2 linked regions of the Algoriphagus machipongonensis genome follow. The protein of the gene in region 1 interacts with the protein of each later gene in a pairwise test. Links are inferred from orthologs where the notes say so. Each region holds a gene or a part of one and is shown in the gene's direction. Other genes may lie near its edges.

Evidence for each region. Proteins that work in one complex are often made in the same cells at the same time.
Region 2: the proteins of ruvA (region 1) and ruvC interact in binary tests that used the Escherichia coli proteins (3 or more experiments, as listed by UniProt). The link is inferred for Algoriphagus machipongonensis from one-to-one orthologs.

Annotation. Positions count from the first base shown.
Region 1 is NZ_CM001023.1:3,877,504-3,880,971, forward strand. What follows is about bases 45-3,044. They hold ruvA (Holliday junction branch migration protein RuvA), read left to right. Parts: upstream 45-1,244; coding sequence 1,245-1,844; downstream 1,845-3,044. Other genes in these bases: ALPR1_RS16330 (NADP-dependent malic enzyme), read left to right, coding at 45-1,248; sov (T9SS outer membrane translocon Sov/SprA), read left to right, coding at 2,022-3,044. Also shown: more of ALPR1_RS16330, read left to right, coding at 1-44; more of sov, read left to right, coding at 3,045-3,468. UniProt on the Escherichia coli protein: The RuvA-RuvB-RuvC complex processes Holliday junction (HJ) DNA during genetic recombination and DNA repair.
Region 2 is NZ_CM001023.1:1,177,293-1,180,614, reverse strand. The notes cover bases 402-3,255. They hold ruvC (crossover junction endodeoxyribonuclease RuvC), read left to right. Parts: upstream 402-1,467; coding sequence 1,468-2,043; downstream 2,044-3,255. Other genes in these bases: ALPR1_RS05150 (porin family protein), read right to left, coding at 2,770-3,255; ALPR1_RS05155 (porin family protein), read right to left, coding at 2,089-2,637; ALPR1_RS05165 (glycosyltransferase family 2 protein), read right to left, coding at 402-1,446. Also shown: ALPR1_RS05175 (PP2C family protein-serine/threonine phosphatase), read right to left, coding at 1-67; ALPR1_RS05170 (hypothetical protein), read right to left, coding at 71-322; more of ALPR1_RS05165, read right to left, coding at 319-401; more of ALPR1_RS05150, read right to left, coding at 3,256-3,321.

The DNA of each region.
Region 1 (3,468 bases):
ATGAAGCTTGCTGCTGCCCATGCAATTGCAAAATTGGCAAAAGAGCCAGTTCCAGATATTGTTAATAAGGCCTATGGAGAGAGTAAACTTGGATTTGGTAAACTTTATCTAATTCCAAAACCACTAGACCCAAGGTTGATCACGACCATTGCGCCCGCGGTGGCGAAAGCAGCCATGGACTCAGGAATAGCCAAAAACCCGGTTAAAGATTGGGATGCTTACGAATTAGAACTTCAAGAAAGAATCGGTATCGATCAGCGTTTGATGTCAGTGGTGATAGCAAGAGCGAAGAAAGATCCAAAGCGTGTGGTATTTGCTGAAGCGGATAATAGAAAAATACTCAAAGCGGCACAGATGATTCGCGATGAGAAAATTGCAAATCCGATCTTACTTGGTAATAAGGAGAGAATCCTAACACTTATTGAAGAGAATTCTTTAGACCTTCAAAATGTCACCATCATCGACCCAATGGAGGAAACGAAGATGCTTTCTCAGTTTACAGAAATTCTTTATAAAAAGCGTCAGCGAAAAGGTATGACACCTGGAGATGCCAGCAGATTGGTTACCCAGCGAAATTACTTTGGAGCTATGATGGTGGAAACTGGCTTGGCAGACGCATTTATTTCAGGTTTGACAAGGGATTATCCTAAAACAATCCTGCCTTCCTTACATACGATTGGGGTAAAACCAGGCACAAAGAGAGTAGCGGGTATGTATATCATGAATACCGATAAGGGCCCTTACTTCTTCGCCGATGCTACGGTTAATTTAAACCCAACCGCAGAAGAGTTGGTCGAAATTATTGGGTTGACTGCTGATGCAGTGAAGTTCTTCAATATCGAACCAAGAATCGCTGTTCTTTCTTACTCTAATTTTGGTTCTGCCAAGGGAGATATCGCAGAAAAAATGGCCAAAGCCACTGCACTCGCTAAAGAAAGATACCCAGATTTGATCATTGAAGGTGAAATGCAGGCTAATGTCGCTCTGAATGAAGAAATTCAAAAAGAGGTTTACCCATTCTCTGCATTGACCAATAAAAAAACCAATACACTTATCTTCCCAGATTTAAGTTCTGGTAACATAGCTTATAAATTACTTGCTGAGTTAGGAAGCTCAGAAGCTATTGGGCCAATTCTTTTAGGCATGAACAAACCGGTACATATTCTTCAATTAGGTAGTTCTATACGTGAAATTGTCAATATGGTGGCTGTTGCCGTTGTTGATGCTCAATCCACTGACTTACCATGATAGATTATTTACACGGGAAACTCGTTTTTAAAGACCCCACTTATGTACTAATTGATGTAGGAGGAATTGGCTACCATGTCAAAATCTCCCTACAGACTTATAGCCAAATCAAGGATGAGGAGCAAATCAAGCTCCTCACCTACCTTCATATTAAAGAGGATGCTCATACACTCTATGGCTTTAAGAATGCTGATGAGAAAAGACTTTTTTTATTGTTGATTTCCATCAATGGGGTAGGTCCAAATACTGGATTAATGATCCTCTCCTCTTTAAGTACTGAGGAAATAGAACAATCCATTCTTTCGGGAGATGTGGCTACTATTCAGCATGTTAAAGGAATAGGTGCAAAGACAGCCCAACGAATCATTCTGGAATTAAAGGATAAAGTTGGAAAAGCTACTGATTCCAGTTCGGGAGATTCTCAAGTTGGATTTTTAAATGCACACAATAATCTACGTGAGGAAGCGTTAAAGGCATTAATCACGTTGGGATTCCCAAAAACTGCTGCTGAAAAAAACATCAGGGCTGTTTTGAAAAAAACCACGGGAGAAATTTCTTTAGAAGAATTAATTAAAGCATCTTTAAAGACACCATAATTTGAAGCTGCATTGAACTTTCGGAAGTTACTGACTTTTTGCAGGAGGAAGTATTTCGGTGGTTTGCCCAAATATTTCACTCTCTTTGGGTTTATTCTGGCCTTTTCTACTTCCCAGGCTCAACAAACCGATACCGATAGCATCCAATCGCGAATCGATTCTCTTAATCTTAGGAGAATGGCTCCCTCATTTTTGCTTTGGCAAAATATGAGGACAAATCCTCTGTACCCTACCCGGAACCCATTCTTAGTACCTTCCTCCCCATTTTTACCTAAAAGTTTAACCAATCAAAATGTACAAGTTTTGGTGGACTCCACCTTACGTTACAATGTGGTTGAAGAAGTGGATAGTACTCGGCTGGGGAATGAGCAGGAATATGATTTTGAAGAGTTTTCGAAAATTCAAGAATACAAAGTTAGGCAGGACTATTGGAGAAGCAGAGCACGAGGCGGTGATGGTGAAAGCGCAGTAGAAGGAAGAGGTTTAATTCCACCTCTCACAGTAAGTCCCTCATTTGACAGAATCTTTGGTGGAAGTGAAATTAATATTGTCCCCACCGGTTATGTCAATTTAGATTTTGGGGCAATATTCCGAAGAGTTGACAACCCTACCCTACCCATTAGGCAGCAACAAAATGGAGGCTTTAACTTTGATCAGCAGATTCAGATGGCTGTCAATGGGTCTTTAGGCGAGAAAATGAAAATTGGGGCAAATTTTGACTCCAATAATTCTTTCGACTTCCAAAATCAACTTAAGGTAGAGTACGACGGATTCCAGGAAGACATCATCAAATCCATTGAAATCGGTAATGTCAGTATGCCTGTTCAAAACCGGTTGATTCAAGGGGCACAAAACCTTTTTGGAGTAAAAACACAGTTACAATTCGGGAAGTTGAATGTCACTGCCGTAGCCTCCACCCAAAGAGGAAGAAGAGACGAATTGGTTATTGATGCCAATGGACAAGGTCGAACATTTGATATTCAAGCATCTAAATACGATGAAAATCGACATTTCTTTTTAGCCCATTTCTTCCGAGATAATTACGAACGCTGGCTTAGAGGTTTGCCTCAGGTACTTTCCGGTGTAAATGTCACCAGAATAGAGGTTTATATCATGAACCGAGCCTCAAACACGGAGACATTAAGAAACTTTGCTGCATTCATGGACTTGGGTGAAGGACAGACATTATTAAACCCTAACAACCCAAATATTGGCATGGGGACTCCTGGAGCACCTGCTGCGAACGGCTCAAATAATCTTTTTAGGAACATCTCCCAGAATCCATCATTTAGACCCTTTGACACGGGCTCTAGGGCAATGGAATCAAGCCTTGGGATTAGGAAAGGAGTAGATTTCGAACAAATAAATGGTGCTAGAAAATTAGCCCCTACTGAATTTTATTTTAATGCTCAATTAGGCTACCTCTCTCTTTTTAGAAAGCTGCAGAATGATGAGGTTCTTGCTGTATCCTTTGAATACACTTACAATGGGCAAGTGTATAAAGTGGGTGAATTGACAGAAGATTATCAAAACCGTCAAGAGGATGAACTGATATTCTTAAAGCTATTACGCCCTGCCAGAATTAACCCAAGAGTTCCGACATGGGATTTGATGATGAAAAACG
Region 2 (3,322 bases), 2.7 Mb from region 1 along the record:
GAGTGATTTCCAATAAAGCCTTTAGCTCTAACTCTTTACGTTGATATTTAAAAGTTTCTGTATCCAATGATTAAATCGTGTTATGAGCCATAAGCCCCTTTTTAGTCGCTAGAAAATATAATTTACTGCCTTCCTCCTGGATGTTCACCTGATAAAAGCATTCCTCATCCGGACTTTTCAGGCATTTTATCAAGCCCCGCTTGTACAAGCTTTCTAGTGACTCTAGAATTACCTTTTCCTCCCAACCCAATGTCTCTTGTAAGTATTGAAAGGGTTGCACAAAGTACAATTCATCCATCAAATCAAATTCCCGGTCTGTCATGTTTTTTCAATCTTTGATAATGCGAGATTCTTTCTGCCTTTCCAACTGTACTTCCCTCGAATCAACCCAATCCCAATTCCAAGCACATAAAATGGATGAATAAATGAAGTCAAGATTAGGTTACTCAAAGATAAGGGAGTATTCAGACTTCTTGTAATCCTTCCGAAAGCTAGTGCTTCTCCCACAATTTTAATTCCCCAGACCGCAAGAAATATCATGCCCCCTTCCCAATCTAAAGTCAGCAATACAAAAGAGGATATCCAGAATAACTGCATCAAAAACGGTAGGAAAGCAGACAAAATATGAAAGCTTGACTCATGCGCTTTCCATTTTCCTGCCCATCGAATTCGTTGGTTAAACAATGAGCTCCAATTTGACTCTGCTTGGGTTTTCACCAAAGACTGCTGAAACGGCAGGTATTGAATTGCCTCAGGGCCAAAATGTGAAACCATCTTTTTAAGCAAAAACTCATCGTCTCCAGACCAATATTTTTCATTTCCAGAATAACCATTTACCTTTTCAAAAGCAGTTTTTCTATACATCATATTCGCCGCACTGCACATGATTGGCCTCTCTTTTTGTATCGCAAAATTGCTGACCATCAATATGCTCAACCAGTCTATTTTTTGAAATTTAGACAGGAATTGCTCATTTTCTTCACAGAGAACTGGACCGGCAACCAGCTGAATTTTAGGATCACTAAAGGGAGCCATTAAGGTTTCTAACCAATCCTGAGGCCAGTTACAATCAGCATCAGTACAGAGAATCAATTCTCCGGAAGCAATAGAAACCGCTTGAGAAATGGCAGTTTTCTTACCAACTCCCACCCCTCTGAGAATTTTCACATGCTCTTCCCCTTCTAATTCAGCAGTTAGGAGATCAAAAGTTTGATCTTCACTATGATCATCTACCAATATCACTTCTAAATAGGGATAGTCCAGATTTCTTATTTGCGACACTAGGGAGGGAACTCTAAGAGCTTCATTGCGACAAGCAATTACTAAACTGATAGGAATTTTTGACTTTGGGAGTTCAAGACTTTTTACCGCTTTAGGCCAAGTCCTAGCCATCAACCAAAGTAGCAGGCAGTAACAGAGAATTCCTATCAGGTAAAATTTTAGCATCTTTTGGGCTAACTTGCGAAGGTGAGTAAAGAAGTGAAAAATCCCACGAAGGAAAAAATAATTTTAGGCATAGACCCTGGTACCAATGTGATGGGCTATGGTTTGATCAAGACTGAAGGCAAAAAATACGAGCTGCTTCAATATGGTGTGATCCATTTGAAAAAATATGGGACTCACGAACTGAAATTGAAGAAGATTTTTGAGAGAATTTCTGGAATAATTGAGGAATTCTTACCCGATTCGGTTGCTTTGGAAGCACCTTTCTACGGAGTAAACGTACAATCCATGCTCAAATTAGGAAGAGCGCAGGGAGTAGCCATGGCAGCTGCTTTAGCCAGAGAAATACCGATCACCGAATATTCCCCTAAGAAGGTCAAGCAATCTGTGACTGGAAATGGGAATGCTTCCAAAGAACAGGTAGCAGCCATGCTACAAACTTTATTTGATTTGAAAGAGCTCCCCAAAATGCTGGATGCAACCGATGCTTTGGCTGTAGCCTTATGTCATCATTTTCATGAAGGCCGTGTACAGACAAGAGGAAGAAGTAAGGGCTGGAAATCATTCATTGAAGACAATCCAGACAGAGTGAAAAAATAAAAACCTGACTTTCGCCAGGCTTTCACATTGTGGTAAAATTTTTATTTAAAGGTCTAAACCTAGTGACAGTTTAAACACTCTGTTTTTCACATCTGTATCAAAATAATTCAGGTCTGACAATCCCAAATCGTAACTAGCCTGCAAGTTAAGTCCTAAAGGTAAATTCACTCCAAGACCTAATACAGCGCCAATATCATATCCTTTGATCACTTCTGTACTTGAATCTGAGGTATTTCCTAATTCATAATCTCTAGAGATCAAAACCGAGGCTTGAGGACCTGCAAAGACATTGACAATAGGCAAAATATTCACTCTAACTAGAACTGGAACGTCTATGTAATTCACTTTTTCTGTGATATCATCACCACTTGCAGCGTCCATTCCTGTATATCCTTTTTGAGTAAACTGAATCCCAGGTTCAATGGCAACCACTGGAGCATCAATTTTATAATATGCTCCCACATGAAAACCATGCTTGCTATCAAAATTAGTATCAGAGAAATTCGATGAGTTATACCCAGCTCTCACTCCAAATTGGGCTTGGGCCGTAGAGATTAGCCCAATCGAAAAGATTAAAAACAACAACTTTTTCATGTGTCCTGTTAAATTTATTTGGTTTGATTTATAATGCCTTTTTCTAAAAAGAACCTATTTAATGCGAATTTAAACCTAAAAGATTAAATATTTTAATACACAAACAGGGAATAATTAGCTATTAGGCTGATATCAATACAAGTCAAATGCCAAAGAAAGCTTCAGCACCTTATTTCTTTTATCTGGATAATAGTCTCCCAAATCTGTTTTAGCGATATCAAAACTGACTTGGAAATTAACGCCATAAGGAAAACTAACGCCTATTCCCCCTACTCCTCCAAATTCTGTTTTTGGGAAAGCTTCTGAATTGGTATCCACATCTCCTTCAAATTCATATTTCCTAGAAATCAAAAATGAAGCCTGTGGCCCGACAAATAAATGAACTTCTGGAAGAAAATTGATTCTGAAAAGCAGTGGTGCATCCACGTAATTGAGCCTCTCCGTGATGACTTTACCTGTTTGCCCATCGTTTCTCTTCGATCCTCTCTGAGCAAACTGAACCCCAGGTTCGATGGAAATAAAGCCTAACTCAGCCCGATAATAAACTCCCCCGTGTATCCCGAGCATGGCTTTGTAATTAGAATTGGTAAAGTTTCCCGAACTCATCCCTGCTCTAATACCAGCTTGTCCAAAACTCTCTAAAGAAAGGATTGAGAATATAATTAGGGGTAAAAAATACTTCATC